DNA from 2 places in the Luteococcus sanguinis genome. Region 1 is predicted to be linked to the other one. Evidence: predicted binding sites of a transcription regulator. Region 1 holds the regulator's gene; the other holds the start of a gene.
What was found. The regulator HrcA, encoded in region 1, represses chaperone genes, less so after heat shock. The targets are predictions, from matches to a motif close to TTGGCACTCGNNNNNNNCGAGTGCCAA.

Region 1 (7,215 bases):
TTGCCGCCGAGGTGATCGATCCTCGCTTCCGGGCGCTCGCGTCCGGTGAGGTGGACCAGAAGAACCCGGGCGACTACGTTACGATCGCCGACCGCGAGTCCGAGCTGTTGCTCACCGCGGCCCTCCCGAAGCACTTCCCGGGAGCGGTGGTCGTGGGTGAGGAGGCCACCTTCCTCGACCCGACCATCCTCGACCGACTGGACGACGAACACGTCTTCCTCGTCGACCCGGTCGACGGCACCCGGAACTTCGTCAAGGGCAGCCCCGACCACGGCGTGATGGTCGCCGAACTGCAGCGCGGTGAACCCGTCCGCTCCTGGATCTGGCAGCCGCAGCACGGCGTCGCCTACCTGGCCGAGAAGGGTTCCGGGGCCCACCGCCGCGACGCCAGCTCCGACGAGGTGCTGCGGGTCGGAGCGGCACCCGAGCAGCCGCGTGGGGCGACCTCCAAGGGCTCCCGATTCGGCTTCGATGCCGACGGCCGCCTGGCCTCCGTGGTCTCCAGCATCTGGTGCGTCGCCCTGGACTACCCGCGCGTCGTCGAGGGCCAGCTCGACTACCTCGTCTACAAGAACCTGAAGCCCTGGGACCACGTGCCCTGCACCCTGTTGCTGCGCGAGGCCGGTGGGGTTGCCATCACCTTCGACGGGGACGACTACCGTCCCGCCTCGACCGGCCCCGGCCTGGTTGCGGCGGTCTCGCCAGAGGTTGCGCAGTTGGTCGTCGACACCTGGCAGGCGCCCTGACCGCTCCCGGCTCGGGGCGAGTGGGCCGGCTCAGTGCGCGTGCGGCTGGTTCAGCAGCGGCAGCATCTTGTCCTTGGTGACCCCGGCGCGGGCCAACTCGTCGAAGACCAACGGCAGCCGGTCGGCGACGTCCTGGCGGTCGAAGGGCCAGTCGTACTGCTCGGCGCCGTTGAGATCGGCCAGGGCCTCGTCCAGGGAGACTCCCTTGCGCACCAGGTCTTCGGCGACGCCGTAGAGCGCCGACAGGTCGGCGCGCTGCTGCAGCACCACGTCCATCCCGACCGGGTCGCCGTGCCCGGGGATGAACAGCACGTCGACGTCCTCCCGGAGGTGCTTCACCGCGCCGTCGATCGCCTTGGGCCAGTCCTTGAGCGTGGAGTCGGGCCCGATCGCGGGCGCACCGGAGGTCTCGACGAGGTCGCCGGTGAAGATCACCTCGGCGTCGGGCACCAGCACGAACAGGTCACCGTCGGTGTGTCCCTTGCCCAGGTGGACGACCTCGACGTGGCGGCCCCCGAGGTCAACGGCCTTGATCATCCCGATCTCCTGGCTGGGTGCCACGACCTCCGAGAGCTCGAAGCCGAGCTGCTCGCGCACCACCTCGGCGCCGATGTCGGGATCGTCACCGCTGAGGTGGGCCATCAACGAGTCGTGCCCGATCGAGGTGACGTCGGGGATGCCGGCCAGGCCGAAGAAGTGGTCGAAGTGCCAGTGGGTCACCACGACATGGGTCACCGGGCGGCCCACCAACTCCTTGGCGGACTCGGCCAGTGCCCGTCCCTGTTCGGGCGAGGAACCCGTGTCCACCAACAACACCCCGGTCTCGCCGACCACCAGGCCGGCGTTCACCGAAGCCGGTTCCAGGCGCACCCAGAAGACGCCGTCGCGGACCTGCTGCCATTCACCCATCGAGAACTCACGCACGCCGTGAGGCTACCAAGCGGCCGCTAGACTGGCACTCGCGTTGGGTGAGTGCCAAACTGCCGTGCTGGAAACCTGACGCGACGGCGGCTTGGAACAGGGGAGGGACGAATGCTGGACGACCGCAAGATGGACGTGCTCAAGGCGATCGTGACCGACTACGTGTCCAGCCAGGAGCCCGTCGGGTCGAAGGCGCTGGTCGAGCGCCATCAGCTCAAGGTCTCCCCGGCGACCGTCCGCAATGACATGGCGGTGCTGGAGGAGGAGGGCTACATCACCCAGCCCCACACCAGCGCCGGACGCATCCCCACCGACAAGGGCTATCGCCTCTTCGTCGACCGGATCGCCACCGTCAAGCCGTTGTCGGCGGCGGAGAAGCGCGCGATCCAGGCCTTCATGACCGGAGCCCTCGACGTCGACGACATCGTCACCCGCACCGTCCGGTTGCTGGCCCAGATCACCCAGCAGGTCGCGATCGTCCAGTACCCCATCGCCTCCTCGGCGGTCGTCCGGCACGTCGAACTGGTCCCGCTGACCATCGACCGCGTGCTGGTGATCGTGATCAACTCCACCGGACGGGTGGAGCAGCGCGCCATCGAGGTCGTCGCGGACGAGTCCGCGCTGGCGCGGCTGCGCGACCGCCTCAACGCCGCGCTGGTTGGGCACGCGCCCGGCCCGGCGGCCGAGCGGCTCAGCAACCTGTTGGGGGAACTGCCGGCTGAGGATCGCCACGGTGCCGCGAGCGTCGTGGCCACCGTGCTGGAGATGCTGGCGACCGACCCGTCCACCCGTGTCGTGGTCGGTGGCGTGCCGAACCTGACCCGCTTCGGCGACCAGTTCGAGACCACGGTCAAGCCCGTGCTCGAGGCGCTGGAGGAGCAGGTCGTCCTGCTGCACCTGCTCGGCGAGGCCTACGGCAGCGCCGGCGACGTGACCGTCCGCATCGGTCACGAGAACCCCTATGAACCCCTGCAGACCACCTCCCTGGTGGCGAGCACCTATGGGAACCCCGACGACGCCTTTGCCACCCTCGGCATCGTCGGCCCCACCCGGATGGACTACCCCTCCACGATGGCCTCGGTGCGAGCCGTGGCCCGCTATGTCGGACGATTCCTGGCAGAAGGATGAGCAAGCAACCCCATGAGCGCTGACTACTACGAGGTCCTCGGGGTCTCCCGCGAGGCGAGCCCCGAAGAGATCAAGAAGGCCTACCGCAAGATGGCGATGAAGGTCCATCCGGACGTCGCCACCGAGCCGGACGCGGCCGAGAAGTTCAAGCAGGTGCAGGAGGCCTACGAGGTCCTGCATGACCCGAACAAGCGCGCGATCTACGATCGCGGCGGCGATCCGCTGGGCTCCGGCTTCGGCGGCGGCGCGGGTGGCTTCGGCGGCTTCGGGAACTTCGGCGGCGCGCAGGGTGGTTTCGACTTCACCAACCTGGTGGACGCGATGTTCGGCCAGGCGGCCTCGCGTGGGCCGCGGTCCCGCACCCGTCGCGGCCAGGACGCGCTGATCCGCCAGTCCATCTCGCTGGCCGACGCCGCCTTCGGCACCACGCTCCCGGTGAGCATCGACACGGCCGTCCTGTGCCCCCGCTGCGAGGGCACCGGCTGCTCCGACGGTAGCGAGCCCGTGACCTGCACCACCTGCGAGGGCCATGGTGAGGTCACCCACGTCCAGCGCAGCTTCCTGGGCGACATCCGCACCTCCCAGCCCTGCCCGGCCTGCCGCGGCTATGGGACTACCATCCCGCACCCCTGCGGTGAGTGCTCCGGCGAGGGACGTGTCCGTTCCACCCGCACCCTCGACGTCAAGGTGCCGGCGGGCGTCACCACCGGCAACCGCCTGCACCTCGACTCCCAGGGCGAGGTCGGCCCCGGCGGCGGCCCCGCCGGCGACCTCTACGTCGAACTCGTCGTGCAGAACCACGAGGTCTTCAGCCGCGATGGTGACAACCTCGAGATGGTCGTCAACATCCCCATGACCGCCGCGGCGCTGGGCACCACGCTCGACCTGGCGACCCTCGAGGCCGACCGCGAGGACAGCAACCCCGACGACCGCCAGGTCACCATCGACGTGCCGGCAGGCACCCAGTCGGGCACCCGCATCGCGCTGGCCGACAGGGGCGTCCCCCGGTTGCGCCGCAATGGCCGCGGTGAGCTGGGCATCACGCTGGTGGTGCAGACCCCGACCAAGCTGGACGAGCAGCAGCGCGAGCTGATGCGTCAGCTGGCCGCCATCCGTGGCGAGGAGACCGTGACCGGTCGCGTGCAGAAGGGCAAGAAGGGCTTCTTCGACCGGATGAAGGAAGCCTTCTAGTGACCGACGCCCTCTTCCTCGCGCCGGTTTCCGGCGCCGCCGTCGGTGACCTGGTGGTCGTCGACGGTGACGAGGGCCGCCATGCGGCGGTCGTGAAGCGGATCGAGCTGGGGGAGTCGGTGCTGCTGGCCGACGGCAAGGGTCGTGCCGTACGCGGTCCGGTGACCGCGGTCAGCAAGCAGGGCATCACCGTGCGGGTCGCCGAGGTGCTGGGCGCCGTCGAGCGCGCGCACCGTTGGGTGGCCGTCCAGGCGTTGGCGAAGGGCGACCGGTCCGACCTTGCCGTCGAGACGCTCACCGAGTTGGGCGTGGACGAGGTGCTGGCCTGGCAGGCGTCCCGGTCCATCGTCCGCTGGAGCGGCGACAAGGCAGACAAGGGCGTTGCCAAGTGGCAGTCGACAGCGCGGGAGGCGACCAAGCAGTCGCGCCGGTTCGTCGTCCCGGATGTTTCGGCCGCCGGCACCAAGCAGGTGGTCGGACGCATCGAACAGGCAGCGCTCGCGCTGGTGCTGCACGAGTCGGCCAGCGAGCACATCGCGGACGTGGAGTTGCCGCCGTCGGGGGACGTCGTGTTCATCGTCGGGCCCGAGGGCGGGATCAGCCCGGACGAGCTCGCTGCCTTCGAGGCGGCCGGGGCGCGCACCGTCCTGGTCTCGGACGGGGTGCTGCGGACCTCAACCGCCGGGGTCGTCGCTCTGGCGCAGCTCCAGCTCAAGGCCGTGGAGATGTCGCATGCCTGAGGCAGACCAGAACGGTCCAGACCAGCTGGGCTCCGACCAGTTCGGCTTCACCCACCGCACCGTCCTGCCCAATGGCGTGGGACGCACCGGGACGATCACGACGCCGCACGGTGAGGTCCAGACCCCCGCCTTCGTCGTCGTGGGCACCAAGGCGACCGTCAAGACCGTCCTGCCGGAGACGCTCGTCGAGCTGGGGACCCAAGCCGTCCTCGCGAACGCCTACCACCTCTACCTGCAGCCCGGCGCCGACCTGGTCGACGAGGCCGGCGGCCTGGGCCGGTTCATGAACTGGAGCGGTCCCACCTTCACCGACTCCGGCGGCTTCCAGGTGATGAGCCTCGGTGCCGGGTTCAAGAAGGTGATCAGCATGGACGCGTCCACCGCGAACAGCGACGACGCGATCGCCGAGGGCAAGGAGCGCCTCGCGCACGTGGACGATGACGGCGTCACCTTCAAGAGCCACCTGAATGGCGACAAGCACCGTTTCACGCCAGAGGTGAGCATGGGGGTGCAGCACCAGCTCGGTGCCGACATCATGTTTGCCTTCGACGAGCTGACCACCCTGCACAACACCCGTGGCTACCAGGAGACCTCTCTGGAGCGGACCCGGCTCTGGGCGGAGCGCTGCCTGGCCGAGCACCGTCGGCTCACGCTGGAGCGGTCCGACAAGCCCTATCAGGCGCTGTTCGGGGTGCTGCAGGGGGCGCAGTACGAGGACCTGCGTCGCAAGGCAGCCCACGACCTGGGGACGATGGAGGTGGACGGGCAGCGCTTCGACGGCTTCGGATTCGGCGGCGCGCTGGAGAAGGAGAACCTGGGCACCATCTGCACCTGGATGGCCGAGGAACTGCCCTTTGACAAGCCGCGACACCTGCTGGGCATCAGCGAGCCGGACGACTTCTTCGCCGCCGTCGCCGCCGGTGCGGACACCTTCGACTGCGTGAATCCCTCCCGGGTGGCGCGCAATGGGGCCATCTACACCGCCGACGGCCGCTACAACATCACCGCCGCCAAGCACCGTCGCGCCTTCGTCCCGCTGGAGGAGGGGTGCGACTGCTACACCTGTGCCCACTACACCCGCGCCTATGTGCACCACCTGCTGCGGGCGCGGGAGATGGTGGGTTACACGCTCGCGACGATCCACAACGAGCGCTTCACGGTGCGGCTGGTCGACCAGATCCGCGCGGCGATGGACGCGGGGGACTTCGAGGCACTGCGCACCGAATACCTCGGACGCTTCTACGCCTCCCGCACGCCGTCGGCGAGCTCCTCGGTGGGGAATGCCACGAGCAGTTCGGACGTTGATCCCAAGAGCGTCGTCAGCGCTTCGGAGAGGACATGATGAACGACCCCAGGGAGCTTTACCGACTCACCGCCGTGCCCGGCCAGCCGGGACCGGTGCTGATCTCGCTCAGCGGTTTCATGGATGGCGGCCAGGCTGGCCAGCTCGCCGTCCAGCACCTGATCGAGAAGCAAGCGGGGAATGTCATCGCGCGCTTCGACGTCGACCAGCTGATCGACCACCGGTCGCGGCGCCCGATGATCACCTACGCCGGTGACCACTACGAGGACTACCAGCCGCTGGAACTCGTGGTCCGTGAGCTGAGCGACGACGCAGGCAAGACCTTCTATCTGTTCACCGGACCCGAGCCCGACTACCAGTGGGAGCGCTTCGTCCAGGCGGTCACGATCCTGTTCTCCGAGATCGGGGTGAACCTGGCGCTGACGCTGCACGGCATTCCATGGGGCGCGCCGCACACGCGTCCGATCGGGCTGACGGCGCACTCGGTCGACCCGACGGTGATGGCTGACTTCCCGTCGCTGCACGACCGGATGCAGCTGCCCGCCTCGATGGAGGGGCTGCTGGAGCTCAAGCTGCCGCAGGCGCACATCCGTGCCGGCGGTTTCTCGGTGCACGTCCCGCACTACCTGGCGGGCTCGGAGTTCCCGGCCGGTGCCGTGCGGCTGATCGACTCCGCAGCCGAAGTGGCGGAGCTGTCGCTGGCTGTGCCGGACCTGCGTTCGGCAGCGGACGAGTACCTGCGCGGGATCGACCAGCTCGTCGCGCAGAACCCGGAGAACGCCGAGGCGATCGGTCAGATGGAGGCGGCCTACGACGCCGCCACCGCTGGCCGGGAGCTGACCGGTGATCGTCCGACGCAGCCGGTGGACGAGTCTGACATCCCCAGCGGCGACCAGTTGGCCGCCGAGTTCGAGCAGTTCCTCAAGGACACCGACAAGGGACACAAGGACGGCGGTCGGGGAAGCAGCGGTGAGGGCGACGGTGGTCCCAGCTGGGGCTGACCGGCATCCGGCACCGCCCCCAGGCGCAGGCGGACCGCTGGCATGATCGGTTCATGGCGGACAGCAAGCGCAAGGTCAGGCCCTCGATCAAGGCCCTCATCGTCAGCGAAGGGCGCCTGCTGGTCACCGTGAACTCCGACGAGACCGACGAGTTCTACCTGCTTCCCGGCGGGGGGCAGGACTTC
Region 2 (7,215 bases), on a different contig from region 1:
AGGAAGCCCAGCGCGACGCCGTCCGCCCCCGCATCCAGATAGGACGAGATCAGCCCCCGCAACCGCACGAACTCGCCGCCGTCGGTGCCGAAGCCCTCCCGCAAGCGCACCAGCGGCCGCAGCTGGACGCTCGTCGCGGCGCGCACCTTCTCGACCAGCGCCGGCTCCGGGGACCGTCCGCCGTCATCCAGTGATCCCAGCAGCTCGATGCGGTCGGCGCCGCCCTCTTCGGCGCGCCGGGCATCGTGCTCGTGCAGGCAGACAACCTCAAGGAACCCGGACATGTGTCCATGGTGGCCCCACGATTGCACGACCGCCCGCGGACACGCGCAAAGGGCGGCTCCCCTGCTGGGGAGCCGCCCTTTGTGCTGCGGTTGATGCGTGTCGTCCGAGTGGACGAACGGGCTCAGAAGCCCATGCCGCCCATCTCGTCGCCACCGGGCATCGCGGGGGCAGCCTTCTCGGGCTTGTCCGCGATGACGGCCTCGGTGGTGAGGAAGAGAGCCGCGATGGAGGCCGCGTTCTGCAGGGCAGAGCGGGTCACCTTGGCCGGGTCGATGATGCCCGACTCGACCATCTTGACGTACTCGCCGGTGGCCGCGTTGAGGCCCTCACCGGTGGGGAGCGCGGCGACCTTCTCGGCCACGACGCCACCCTCCAGGCCAGCGTTCTCGGCGATCTGCTTCAGGGGGGCCGAGCACGCCTTGAGGACGATCTGGGCGCCGGTCAGCTCGTCGCCGGTCAGCTGCTCGAAGGAGACATTCTTCGCGGCCTGGACGAGCGCGACGCCGCCACCGGCGATGATGCCCTCCTCGACGGCCGCCTTCGCGTTGCGAACGGCGTCCTCGATGCGGTGCTTGCGCTCCTTGAGCTCGACCTCGGTGGCCGCGCCGACCTTGATGACGGCTACGCCGCCGGCCAGCTTGGCGAGGCGCTCCTGCAGCTTCTCGCGGTCGTAGTCGGAGTCGGAGTTCTCGATCTCCTTGCGGATCTGCGAGACGCGGCCAGCGATCTGGTCGGAGTTGCCGGCGCCGTCGACGATGGTGGTCTCGTCCTTGGTGACGACGACCGAGCGTGCCTGGCCGAGCATCTCCAGGGTCACGCCCTCCAGGGTCATGCCCAGGTCGGCGGTGATGACGGTGCCACCGGTGAGGATGGCGATGTCGTCCAGCATGGCCTTGCGGCGGTCGCCGAAGCCCGGGGCCTTCACGGCGACGGACTTGAAGGTGCCACGCAACTTGTTGACGACGAGGCCGGCGAGGGCCTCACCGTCGACGTCCTCGCTGATGATCAGCAGCGGGCGACCCGACTGCATGACCTTCTCCAGCACGGGCAGGATGTCCTTCAGCGAGCTGACCTTCTGGTTGGCCAGCAGGATGTAGGGATCCTCGAGCGAGGCCTGCATGCTCTCGGGATCGGTCACGAAGTAGCCGGAGATGTAGCCCTTGTCGAAGCGCATGCCCTCGGTGAGCTCGAGGTCGAGGCCGAAGGTGTTGGACTCCTCGACGGTGATCACACCCTCCTTGCCGACCTTGTCCATCGCCTCGGAGATGATCTCGCCGACGGTGGGGTCAGCAGCCGAGATGGTGGCGGTCGCTGCGATCTGCTCCTTGGTCTCGACGGGCTTGGCCTGGTTGCCCAGCTCGTCCGAGATGGCCTTGACGGCGGTCTCGATGCCCTTCTTCAGGCCCATCGGGTTGGCGCCGGCGGTGACATTGCGCAGGCCCTCGCGGACCATTGCCTGGGCCAGCACGGTAGCGGTGGTGGTGCCGTCGCCCGCGACGTCGTCGGTCTTCTTGGCGACCTCCTTGACGAGCTCGGCGCCGATCTTCTCGTAGGGATCCTCGAGCTCGATCTCCTTGGCGATGGAGACGCCGTCGTTGGTGATGGTGGGGGCGCCCCACTTCTTCTCCAGCACGACATTGCGGCCCTTCGGGCCGAGGGTGACCTTGACCGCGTCGGCGAGGGTGTTCATGCCCCGCTCAAGACCGCGGCGGGCCTCGATGTTGAACTCAATCAGCTTTGCCATGGTGTTCCGGGAATCCTCCCGCGTCAGGGGCCGTGGCCCCACGGTTGTCAGGTGTCTGGGTGCTCCTGGCCAGTGCCCGCGACGGACGCCTGCACCCGGTGGGTGCCGACTCACCAGCCGGTGAGAGCTGGCACTCGACTGCGTCGAGTGCCAACACCAGTTTTAGCACTCGACCCAAGCGAGTGCAAACAGTTTCGCGGGCCGCCAGCTGGTCCACGTGCAGCGTCGATTGCAGGGCGACAGCAGGCCGTGACCGGCCTCCAAGAACCGCTTCGAGCGCCGGGCGGACCTCGTCGACGGGGGCTTTCGCGCGTCGATGCCCACCACCAGGCCCGAGACGCAACAGTGCCCGCCCCTGAAGGGACGGGCACTGCGGGCGAACTGTGTCAGTTCTTGAGGTCGTCGACGACGTCGTTGGCCTTGTCCTTCAGGTTCTCGACGTGCTCGCCGACCTCACCGTCGAAGCGCTGGGCAGCGCCCTCGGTCTGAACGTCCGCGTTGTCGGTGGCGTCGCCGTAGGCCTCCTTGGCCTTGCCGACGACCTGGTCCTTGGCATTTTCGAGCTTGTCTCCGATACCCATGTGGTGTTCCCTTCGCCGGAGGCCCTGTTCGGGCCACGTGGGAACCACGCTAGGGCTGTCGACGTGTCGACGGGAAGGCTTTGCGCGGGCAGCGAACTGCCCGCCAGCGCGCGACGCAAGTGAGGCAGGGGTGCTCAGCGAGCGAGGCGGGATGCCGATCGCGCCTTCTGCCGGTTCTCGCGCTGCCGACGCAGGCGCTTGACGAGCAAGGGGTCAGCAGCCAAGGCCGCCGGGTCGTCGATCAGGGCGTTGAGCACCTGGTAGTACCGGGGGGTCGACATGTCGAAGCGTTCACGGATCTCCTGCTCCCGCGGGCCGGTCGCCGACCACCAGGAGCGCTCGAACGCGAGGATCTCGGCGTCGCGCTCGCCGAGCTGGCGAGCCTGGCTGTTCTGGAGGGCTTCGGACATGGCCCCGATTCTAGGTGCAGATGACACCCGTGTCATTCGTCCGCCTGCGCCACTGGCCGGGGCTGGCCCCCGTCGCCACGTCGCGCTTTGATGGGGCCATGGCCCCCACACCACTGCTCCAAGACCGCCCCGTTCGCTGGGGCATCCTCGCCACAGGCGGCATCGCCGCCACCGTCACCGCCGACCTGCTCGCCCTGCCCGACGAGTGCGAGGTGGTCGCGGTCGCCTCCCGAGACCTGGACCAGGCCCGCGCCTTCGCCGCCGAACGCGGCATCCCGCGCGCCTACGGCAGCTACCAGGAACTGGCCGAGGACGATGAGGTGGACGTCGTCTACGTCGCCACGCCCCACTCCCACCACTTCGAGCCGACGCGAGCCTGCATCGAGGCCGGCCGCCATGTACTGGTCGAGAAGCCACTCACCCCCTCGGCTGGCGACACCGACGCGCTGCTTCGCCTGGCCCAGGAGCACGACCGCTTCTGCATGGAGGCGGTCTGGATGCGCTGCAACCCGATCATCCGGCGCGCCGCGGAACTCGTCCACGATGGCGCGATCGGCGAACTCAGCCATGTCCGTGCAAACTTCGAGATCACCTTCACCGGCGACGACTCCCACCGGCTGGTGAACCCCGCCCTGGCCGGCGGCGCAATCCTCGACCTGGGCGTCTATCCCCTGCACGCAATGGACCTCATCCTCGGCAAGCCCGACTCGTTGGTGGCCGCCGGCCGACTTCACCGCACCGGGGTCGAGGCTCACGCGGAGGCGCTGTTGACTTGGGGCGACGTCGTCGGACACGCATCCTGCTCCATCGGCGGCCAGACCCCGATGGCGCTGCACCTGGTCGGCTCAACCGGACGAATCGAGGTGCCCGACTTCCTCAAGCCGAGCCGGATGACGCTCGTCCCCCGTGAGGGTGAACCGGAGGAGTTCAGGGCGCGCGTTCCCGGCAATGGCTACACCTTCGAGGCCCAGGAGGTGAACGCCTGTCTGCGCCGCGGCGCGCTCGAGTCGTCCCTGGTCGACCATGCTTCCACCCGGCGCGTGGCGGCGGTCATGGACGACTGGCGCGCCCAGGTGGGTGCCCCTGCCCTTGACTCCCACGAAGTAGAGTGACGACGGCTGTCCGCGACACGAGGGAAACGACGACATGCGCCAGATGACCGGCACGATCCAGGACTACGCGTGGGGCACCACGGACGCGATCCCGCAGCTGCTGGGCGTCGAGCCCACCGGGGAGCCGCAGGCCGAGTACTGGCTGGGCGCCCACTCCTGCGCACCGTCGATCGTCGAGGGTCAACCGCTCGACCAGATGATTGCGAGCAACCCCGCCATCGTCGGCGAGGCGAGCACCGAACGTTTCGGGGACTGCCTGCCCTACCTGCTCAAACTGCTCTCGGCCAACAAGGCCCTCTCCCTGCAGGCTCACCCCACCCGCGAGCAGGCCGAGGAGGGTTTCGCCCGCGAGAACGCCGACGGAGTCGCGCTCGACGACCCGGAGCGCACCTACAAGGACTCGTGGCCCAAGCCCGAGATGATGCTCGCGCTCACCCCCTTCGAGGCGCTGTGCGGATTCCGGGAGCCGGCCGAGACGGTCGCACTCTTCGAGGCCCTGAACGTGCCGGGCCTGCACCAGATGGTCAAACCCTTGATGATGCGCTCCGGCGGCGCCGGTCTGGCGGAGGTCTTCCTGGACGCCCTGACCGTCAGCGACGAGCGTCGTCAGCTGACCGTGGAGGTCGTGGCCCGCGCCGTCCAGCACGTCGAGGACGAGGACGAGGTTGGACGCTTGTCACGGATGGCGGTGCTGCTCGACGAGTCCTACCCCGGTGACCCGACGATCCTGGCGGCGCTGTTGATGAACCAGATCACGCTGCAGCCCGGCGATGCAATCTTCCTGCCCGCCGGCAACCTGCACGCCTACGTCCAGGGGACGGGTGTGGAGGTCATGGCCAACTCCGACAACGTGCTGCGCGGTGGGCTGACCCGCAAGCACATCGACGTGGACGAGCTGGTTCGGGTCGTGGACTTCGACGCCGCGCCTGTCGAGCTCGTCCGCACCGAGCCGGTGGCGCCCGGCCTGACCCGTTACCTCACCCCCGCCCCGGAGTTCGTGCTCTGGCGACTGGACGCTGAGGGCCAGGCGGTCGAGCTGCCGGCCAGCGGGCTCGGACGGGTGCTGCACGTGATCGACGGCGAGTTCACCGGCCAGGACGGAACCGTGCTGGGCAAGGGCAGGTCGGCCTTCATCGAGGCCGGCGAGCAGGCGTCGGTGACCGGCACCGGGCTGGCCTTCCTGGCAGCGCCCGGCGTGTGAGGCTGAGCACGAAAGGAGCCCCCGGAGGGAGTCGAACCCTCGACCGCTCGCTTACAAGGCGAGTGCTCTGGCCGCTGAGCTACGGAGGCGTGCGGCCGGAGCCGCTCGCAACATTGTGCCCAGACACAGCGGCACTGTCTAAACCACCGGGTCGAGACGGTCGACCCCGTTGAAGCGAAGGAAGCTGACCTTGACCGACCAGACGATCGAACCCGGCACCTGGGAACAGGTGGTCGCGTCCAACCCGAACCACGCGCGCAACTACGCAGAGCGATTCCGCAGGATGGCTGCCGAGGGTGCCGACCTGCTGGGTGAGGCGCGGTTCGTGGACGCGATGGCGCCGCGTCAGGCGCACATCCTGGACGCGGGCTGCGGCCCGGGTCGACACGCTGGTGAGCTCGCCAGCCGCGGTCACCGCGTCGTCGGGGTTGACCTTGATCCACATCTGGTCGAGGTGGCCCGCGCCGAGGCGCCTGGCCCCGACTACTTCGTCGGCAACCTGCACACCCTCGACCTGCCTGCCCAGGGCGTCGAGGAGCCCTTCGACATCATCCTGTGCGCCGGCAACGTCATCGCCTTCCCGGCGCCCAGCAGCCGTCGTCCGATCCTGTCGCGTTTCGCCGCGCACCTGAAGGACGACGGACGCGCGGTGATCGGGTTCAGCGCGGGCCGCAACTACGACTTCGGCGAGTTCGTGGCCGATGCGGACGCGTCAGGCCTCGCCCTCCAGGTCGGGCTCGCCAGCTGGGACCTCAAGCCCTTCGAGGAGGGCTCCAACTTCCTGGTCGCGATCCTCGGCAAGTCCTGAGCCTTCTGCGGCCACGGATGCTGCCCTAGGGTGGCCAGATGACCCAGATCGAGATCGTCCGGGGCGACATCACGACCCTCGAGGTGGATGCCGTGGTGAATGCCGCCAACTCTGGGCTGATGGGCGGAGGCGGCGTCGACGGCGCCATCCACCGCGCGGGCGGGCCACAGGTGCTGGCCGCCTGCAGGCAGCTGCGCGACACCTCGCTGCCCGACGGGCTGCCGGCCGGGCAGGCGGTGGCCACGACAGCCGGACGGATGCCCGCGCGCTGGGTGATCCACACCGTCGGGCCCGTGTGGGCGAAGACGATCGACAAGTCGGAGACGCTGGCCTCCTGCTACCGGGAGTCGCTGCGGGTGGCCGACGAGCTGGGCGCCGCCAGCGTCGCCTTCCCCACCATCTCGGCCGGGGTCTACGGCTGGCCGATGGACGATGCCACGCGCATCGCCGTCGAGACCGTGCGATCCACGCCGACCACAGCCGAGCGCGTGCTGCTGGTGGCATTCAACGAGGCCGCCGAGCAGGGCTATCGGGACGCGCTGGGTCAGTCCGAGGTGGGCTGATCGTCCAGGTCATCGTCCTCGGTGTTCTTGGGGACGACCGGCACCTGGCCGGGGTTGATCGTCATCCAGCCGCCACCCGCCACGGCGCCCGTGGTGAATGACGCCGTACCGAAGGACGGGGTGACCGACTCGGCCGCAGCGCCCTTGGGACGCGGGGGCGCACCGGGGGTGACGGGCTTGGCAGCGGCACCCAGGGCGGCCTCGAGGGCCTGCGCGATCGCCGAAGGGTTGGGCTTGTGCTTGCGGATCTCAGCCATCTCAGGCCTGCTGCTTTCGTGAGTTGTGCACGCTCGTGCCGACGATGAACACGAGCAGCGCGATGGCGACGTAGTTTGCGTACTTGGCGTAGGTCTTCAGCAGTGCGACGGCCGGTTCGCCGACCCACCACCCAAAGGCGAAGTAGAGCGCGAGCCAGCAGGTGCTGGCGATGAGGTCGAGCAGCATGAACTTCTTCCAGCCCATGCCGGTGGCGCCGGCGAGCACGAAGATCACCTGCATCAGCGGCAACGGG

Region 2: a site for HrcA is predicted at 2,192-2,218, ahead of groL (chaperonin GroEL). Genes of this name have one in related genera too.

What each region holds. Positions count from the first base shown of each region.
Region 1 is NZ_BAAAKI010000003.1:118,184-125,398, forward strand. Features, by position in the region: gene ABD089_RS02860 (inositol monophosphatase family protein) at 1-746, shown strand, start outside; gene ABD089_RS02865 (MBL fold metallo-hydrolase) at 777-1,670, opposite strand; gene hrcA (heat-inducible transcriptional repressor HrcA) at 1,779-2,795, shown strand; gene dnaJ (molecular chaperone DnaJ) at 2,808-3,986, shown strand; gene ABD089_RS02880 (16S rRNA (uracil(1498)-N(3))-methyltransferase) at 3,986-4,726, shown strand; gene tgt (tRNA guanosine(34) transglycosylase Tgt) at 4,719-6,068, shown strand; gene ABD089_RS02890 (PAC2 family protein) at 6,068-7,030, shown strand; gene ABD089_RS02895 (NUDIX domain-containing protein) at 7,084-7,215, shown strand, end outside.
Region 2 is NZ_BAAAKI010000014.1:89,049-96,263, forward strand. Features, by position in the region: gene ABD089_RS10745 (copper homeostasis protein CutC) at 1-284, opposite strand, end outside; gene groL (chaperonin GroEL) at 407-2,029, opposite strand; gene ABD089_RS10755 (CsbD family protein) at 2,416-2,610, opposite strand; gene ABD089_RS10760 (DUF3263 domain-containing protein) at 2,745-3,020, opposite strand; gene ABD089_RS10765 (Gfo/Idh/MocA family protein) at 3,119-4,132, shown strand; gene manA (mannose-6-phosphate isomerase, class I) at 4,167-5,333, shown strand; tRNA gene ABD089_RS10775 (tRNA-Thr) at 5,350-5,422, opposite strand; gene ABD089_RS10780 (class I SAM-dependent methyltransferase) at 5,524-6,141, shown strand; gene ABD089_RS10785 (O-acetyl-ADP-ribose deacetylase) at 6,180-6,704, shown strand; gene ABD089_RS10790 (hypothetical protein) at 6,686-6,961, opposite strand; gene ABD089_RS10795 (DedA family protein) at 6,963-7,215, opposite strand, start outside.